2 linked regions of the Metallumcola ferriviriculae genome follow. The main gene of each other region encodes a partner of the protein of the gene in region 2 in a complex. Links are inferred from orthologs where the notes say so. Each region holds a gene or a part of one and is shown on either strand. Other genes may lie near its edges. The genes, in order: nifU and MFMK1_RS01705.

Evidence for each region.
Region 1: the proteins of MFMK1_RS01705 (region 2) and nifU are in contact, whole or in part, in a solved structure (PDB 5XT5), measured with the Bacillus subtilis proteins. The link is inferred for Metallumcola ferriviriculae from one-to-one orthologs.

What each region holds. Positions count from the first base shown.
Region 1 is NZ_CP121694.1:3,110,490-3,113,811, forward strand. The notes cover bases 187-3,178. They hold nifU (Fe-S cluster assembly scaffold protein NifU), read right to left. Parts: upstream 1,873-3,178; coding sequence 1,501-1,872; downstream 187-1,500. Other genes in these bases: mnmA (tRNA 2-thiouridine(34) synthase MnmA), read right to left, coding at 377-1,462; nifS (cysteine desulfurase NifS), read right to left, coding at 1,862-3,064; MFMK1_RS15405 (RrF2 family transcriptional regulator), read right to left, coding at 3,080-3,178. In the rest of the region: MFMK1_RS15385 (AMP-dependent synthetase/ligase), read right to left, coding at 1-103; more of MFMK1_RS15405, read right to left, coding at 3,179-3,322. UniProt on the Bacillus subtilis protein: Part of the SUF-like system that mediates the biosynthesis of iron-sulfur (Fe-S) clusters. Acts as a sulfurtransferase and thus transfers sulfur from SufS to SufB.
Region 2 is NZ_CP121694.1:322,053-325,286, reverse strand. The notes cover bases 164-3,067. They hold MFMK1_RS01705 (aminotransferase class V-fold PLP-dependent enzyme), read right to left. Parts: upstream 2,235-3,067; coding sequence 1,092-2,234; downstream 164-1,091. Other genes in these bases: MFMK1_RS01700 (ParB/RepB/Spo0J family partition protein), read right to left, coding at 2,505-3,067; MFMK1_RS01710 (DUF554 domain-containing protein), read right to left, coding at 376-1,065; MFMK1_RS01715 (alanine racemase), read right to left, coding at 164-281. Also shown: more of MFMK1_RS01715, read right to left, coding at 1-163; more of MFMK1_RS01700, read right to left, coding at 3,068-3,234. UniProt on the Bacillus subtilis protein: Type II cysteine desulfurase that acts as the initial step in the SUF-like Fe-S cluster assembly pathway.

The sequences.
Region 1 (3,322 bases), 2.8 Mb from region 2 along the record:
AACTGATGTCACGATATACCCCATCCACTCTTTGAGATAAAGCCGCTTTATCCCCAAACCTTTCTACCCTTTCAAAAAACATATTGACAATGGTCTTACCCATTCATAAGAACCCCCCACCCGCTAATTTCTCGCTCTTCGAAATATTCTCTTAATTAAGGCCAAGCAGTGACTGAATGTTCATTCACTTACCTAAAAAATAATATAAATTGCCCTGAAAGTCAAGTATTTTTTGAAAATTCGCATATGGATAAACTTGTGCTTTCTGGCATTAGCTTGAGAAACTTAACTCCTTTTTGATGGACGTTACAACCAAATACTTTTTCCTAAACATAAAAAAAGACAACTCCCACTTTCGAGAGCTGCTAATTTTTTGTTACCGTAATGGTTTTTCAATAGTTCCGCCACCCATTACCAGATCATCCTGATAATATACAACCGCTTGACCGGGAGTTACTGCTCGCTGAGGTTGTTTAAATTCCACCTTTACTCGGCCTTCTTCCCCGGGAGAGACCAGTGCCGGTACCGGAGGAGCTTTGTAGCGAATTTTTACCTTTACCTCCACCGGGCTTTCCAAGTGGTCAAAAAGAATAAAATTATTTTTATTTGCCGTCAACCCTGGACTAAAGGTTTCTTCATGGCTGCCAACAATAACCGCATTACGCCGTACGTCAATGTCAACTACATAGATGGGTTTTCCCATAGCGAGGCCCAAACCATGACGCTGACCGATGGTATAGTAGGCTATCCCTTGATGCTCACCAATTTTATTGCCCTTGGTGTCCAAAAACGGACCAGGTTTAATCCGTTGACCGACCTTATCCTTCAAAAAATTACGATAGTTGTTATCGGGAACAAAGCAAATCTCCTGGCTTTCCGGTTTGTGAGCAACCACCAACCCCATTTCTTCCGCCATCTGACGAATTTCCGGCTTGGTGAATTCTCCCAGCGGCATCAGTGTACGCGAAAGTTGCTCCTGATTGAAGCCATAAAGCACATAGGTTTGATCTTTATTGCTGTCCTTTGCTTTTGCCAATACATAACGCTGCCTGTCGTCATCAAAGTATATACGGGCATAATGCCCGGTGGCAATCAAGTCCGTGCCTATCGCCAGGGCCTTTTGCAGCAATGCTTCAAACTTAACGTGTTGGTTGCAGGCGATACATGGGTTTGGTGTTCTGCCTGACAAATAGTCTTCGATAAAATAATCAATAACTTTTTCCTTGAAGTAATCCCTAAAGTTCATTACGTAATAGGGAATCCCCAGCTTGTCGGCCACAGACCGGGCGTCATCCACCGCAGACAGCGAACAACATGACCCTTCTATCTCGGGATGCGGTTGATCAGCAGGCCAAATTTGCATGGTTACTCCCACAAGATCGTAGTCGCTTTCTTTTAAGAGAGCAGCGGCAACAGAACTATCCACGCCTCCACTCATGGCCACCAATATTTGTTTTGTCATATGTCCCACCTCAAAAAATCAGGGGGCTTAAAGCCCCCCTAGCTTGCCTGCTTCTGCTTGTAATCTTCAATAGCTTTGTGCAGTGCATCCGCTGCCAAATTTGAACAGTGCATTTTGGCCGGCGGTAATCCATCTAATTCCTCTGCAACATTTTTATTACTTATTTTCAATGCCTCTTCAATAGTTTTCCCTTTCACCATCTCAGTTACCATACTGCTGGTTGCAATTGCTGCTCCGCAGCCAAAAGTTTTAAACTTTACATCGGTAATAATATTATTCTCTACCTTAATGGAAATTTTCATGATATCTCCGCAGGTAGGGTTCCCCACTTCGCCGCTGCCGTCAGCATTATCAAGTTCCCCAACATTGCGCGGGTTGGTGAAATGATCCATTACTTTTTCACTGTACATGCTCATAACACTCCTTCTGCTTGCAAGCTTCCTTGCGTTGATATAAGGGAGACATAGACCGCAGCCGCTCCACTATCTCCGGTAATACTTCCAAAACATAATCAATATCTTCTTGTGTGTTGGAACCGCCCAGTGTCATGCGCAGTGAACCATGAGCAATTTCATGAGAAAGCCCGATGGCTAGCAAGACATGGGACGGGTCCAAAGAGCCTGAAGTACAGGCCGACCCGCTGGATGCGGCTATTCCCTTCATATCCAGACTTAATAATAATGATTCACCTTCAATGAAGCGAAAGCTGATGTTGGCGTTACCGGGAAGACGTTTGGTACGGTGTCCGTTGATACGAATATCAGGAATTCTTTCTTCAATGCCCGTTACCAACTTGTCCCTTAATCCGGAGAGACGCTTCATTTCCCCTTCATAATCCCTAGCCGCTATTTCCGCCGCTTTCCCAAAACCCACAATACCCGGCATATTCTCGGTACCCGGGCGCCGCTTTTTTTCCTGTCCGCCACCCAGTGTAAAGGAAGGTACTTTAACGCCTTTTCTGATATATAAACAACCGGCACCTTTGGGGCCATATATTTTATGAGAGGATGCAGTCAATAAATCAACATTCATCTGCTTGACATCTACGGGTATTTTACCATAGCTTTGTACCGCATCTACATGAAAGATAATTCCCTTTTCTCGGGTTATGGCACCTATTTCCTCCACCGGTTGAATAGTACCGATTTCGTTATTAACATGCATAATGCTGATAAAAGTGGTATCTTCTCTAATAGCTCGCTCCACCTCAGCCACGCTGACCAAACCCTCTTCATCAACCGGCAGGTAAGTGACCTCAAAGCCGTTCTTTTCCAAATGCTTAAAAGCATCTAATACAGCATGATGTTCAACCTGGGAGGTAATGATATGCTTGCCTTTTTTCTCGTTGGCATGAGCACTGCCAATAATGGCCATATTGTCCGCCTCAGTCCCACCGCTGGTAAAAATAATTTCCTTTGGGTCAGCTCCCATCAAAGACGCGACCTTTTCCCGTGCTTCCTCTAGTCCTTTTTTAGCTTCCCTGCCGAAACTGTGAATACTGGAGGGATTACCCCAAACATCAGTTAGGTATTTGTTAATAACGTCAACCACTTCCGGATGTACCGGCGTGGTGGCACTATGATCCAGATATACTTTACGCACTGCTATGACGCCTCCTTAAATGTAATACATGTAATAATCGTTTTCTTGACGCGCCTTTGCCGCATCATCGCACATATCCTGCAGTGTGATAGAATCCAACACTTCAGTAATACTGTCCCGTACTCTTTTCCAGATAGTTTTGGTAATACAGCTCTCCCCCCGGGAACATTCTTCCGGGTCCTCTTCACTGACGCAATCCATGGGGGCGATCGGGCCTTCCAAAACTCTGATAATGTCCCCTACTCTAATTTCTTTCGG
Region 2 (3,234 bases):
ATTTCAAGCATTCTCTGAATTTTTTGCCGAGAGACCAGTTGGTAAGCCAAGAAGATATTCTTTATTCCACCGGATAAAAAGACTTCCATTTCAGCTAATTTTGATACAGTCAATCCTACTGCCCCCGCGCGCATTTGCATATCCGCAATAGGGCGCAGCTTATGAGCCTTTACATGGGGGCGCAGCACAACTCCTTCTTTTTCTGAAAAAAGAGCCATATCTTTAATATTTGCCTTTAATTTATCTTTATCTAAGGCCAAATATGGTGTTTCTGCGGACATACTATCAACCCCTTGGACACTTCTTACCAAAAAGCAGTCATTTATCAGGTAATTAACATCTGTAGTCCTTGATCAAATCAGCTGGCACGAATCTTTATGTTAAAAAGACTTGCCCCAGAATAAAAGCAAAAACAACTGCCGGTAATAAGTTACCTACATTTATCTTACGTATTTCTAAAATACCAAGAGCAATACCAATAATCAGAACCCCGCCAGTAGCGGTCATTTCTGCTATTACCGCTTCGTTTAATAACATCCCTATCCATCGAGCCAATAAGGTTATACTCCCTTGATAAACAAATACCGGCAGGGCAGAAAATGCTACTCCCAACCCCAATGTTGAACTGAGCATGATTGACATAACACCGTCCAAAAGTGATTTAGCATATAATGTACGATGTTGCCCCGTCAACCCTGATTCCAATGCCCCCATTATAGCCATTGCGCCGACACAATATATCAAGCTGGCCGTAACAAAACCCTGGGCGAAAGTACTTTGCCGCCCATTCTCTTTATTGACTCTACTTTCAAGATAACGCCCTAAATTATCCAGATGCCACTCTAACCGCAACAATTCCCCGGTGATGCCGCCAAGCACTAAGCTAAAGATTACAATCAATACATTATTTGTCTGCATTGCCATCTGTATCCCTACCAGTAATACGCCCAAGCCTAATCCCTGCATTACCGTAATCTTTAGATTATCAGCAAATGACCTGCCTAATATTTTGCCCAATATTGCCCCACTAACTATGGCTAAAGCATTAACAACCGTCCCCCACAAAAACAATTCCTCCTCTCAAGTCAGCTTTATAGATCATGAGTTATTTGTTCAATAGCTTCAATAAAATTGTCTACCTCTACGAGTGTATTAAAATATGATAGACTTGCCCTAACAGTTCCTTGCGGGTATGTAGCCAATGCCTTATGTGCTAGAGGCGCACAATGGAGTCCCGGTCTTACAGCCATATCGTAAATCCGATCTAGGGCAAAGCTGACTTCCGCAGGATCGCAATTATGAATGTTAAATGAGACTACAGGCACATGGGATACCCCTGCCTGATGTCCATAAACGATGACCCCTTCAATATTCCTTAACATAGTCACCAACCTGCTTAACAGCAGCTGTTCATGTTCCATGATCTCGTTTAGTCCGGTCTCTTCTAAAAATTCCAGCGCTGCTGCCAGTCCTGCTAAGCCCGGTCCGTTAAGTGTGCCGCTTTCCAGGTAATCAGGAAATCCTTCGGGTTGTTGTTCTAATTCCGAAAAACTTCCAGTACCGCCTACCTTCAAAGGTAACAAAGCCGTACCGGGAGAGACATACAATGCCCCTGTGCCCTGGGGTCCAGAAAAAGCTTTATGTCCCGTCATAGCTAGCATATCTATGCCAAGAGCACTTACATCCAGTGGATACGCACCGGCGGTCTGCGCGGCATCTACTAGCAACAAAACTCCTCTGCGTCTAGCAATTTCAGCAATGGCAGCTATTGGTTGTATGGTTCCGGTTACATTAGATGCATGGGTTAACGCCACGAGTTTGGTATTAAGCTTGATATGGTGCTCGATTTGGTCCGGTCGGATTTTTCCGGATGCGTCACATGACACTATGCTCACATCAACGCCTTTCTTTTTTAGTAAATACAACGGCCTCAACATGGAATTATGCTCCAAAACAGTAGTGACCACATGGTCCCCCTGTTTAAGAACACCATTTATCGCAGTGTTTAACGCCTCTGTTGCATTAGCGGTGAATACTACTCGTTCTTCTTTTTCGGCGCCGATGAACCGTGCCAACCTTTTGCGCGCCTCGTATACATGACCCGCGGCCTTGCGCGCCAACCTATGCCCCGATCGTCCTGGATTGGCACCGCTATCCTCCAGTGCTTCCCGCACTGCATCGATTACTTGCGGGGGTTTAGGCCACGAACTAGCAGCATTATCAAAATATATCATCTGACCTCTCCTCGGTAAAAAATCAAGCAGGGCAAAGCCCCGCTTTATTTCGATCTTCCATCTTTACCTATTTAAATAGTTACGAGCCTCTACTGATTTTCGGGCAAGCAACTAAATGAGCTCTATACCACTTAGCCCCTGTCATTAAGTTAAACTTAGATTACCCAAACACCAACTTGAAATATACGGGATTTAAAGTTAGTATATCTGAAGCTTATCTGCTACATGTTTCATGTGAAACATTATTCTCCGATGTTTCACATGAAACAATTAGTCGCTCACCCCTATAAGCATCAGAATGCGATTTAGGTCTTGATTATCGTAGTAATCGATCAGTATTCTTCCTTTATTGTCACCATGTTTAATGACTACCTTTGTGCTGAGTTGCTCCTCTAACTTTTCCTGGAGAGAAATTATTTCTGGTAAAACTTTTTGATCGGCTGTCTTTCTAGCAGTGCGGCCTTCCGCAGTGTTTTTTACTAATCGTTCTGTCTCCCGTACTGAAAGACCTTTATCCGCCACCTGTCTCGCCAATGCCACTTGTTTTTCCGCATCTGAAATAGATAATAATGCCCGGGCATGTCCCATGGAAATAACCCCTAAGGTTAAGAGATCTTGTACATCACACTCCAGGTTTAATAGGCGTAATGCATTAGTAATAGCTGACCTGCTTTTACCAATCCGTCCAGCTAATTTTTCCTGAGTTAAGCCGAACTCTTCCAATAGAGTTTTATAGGCCCATGCCTCTTCGATAGCGTTGAGGTCCTCTCGCTGGATGTTTTCAATTAATGCCAACTCCGTAACCTGCCTGTCACCCAAATCTTTGATAACCGCCGGAATTTTTTCCTGCTCTAACAGATTACATGCTCGCCAGCGCCTTTCTCCAGCAATTAATTGGTATTTATCAGCACCTATTTTTCTTACAACTATTGGTTGAATGACACCGTTCTCCTTGATAGATTGAGCTAATTCCTTTAATTTATCCTCAGAAAATATTCGC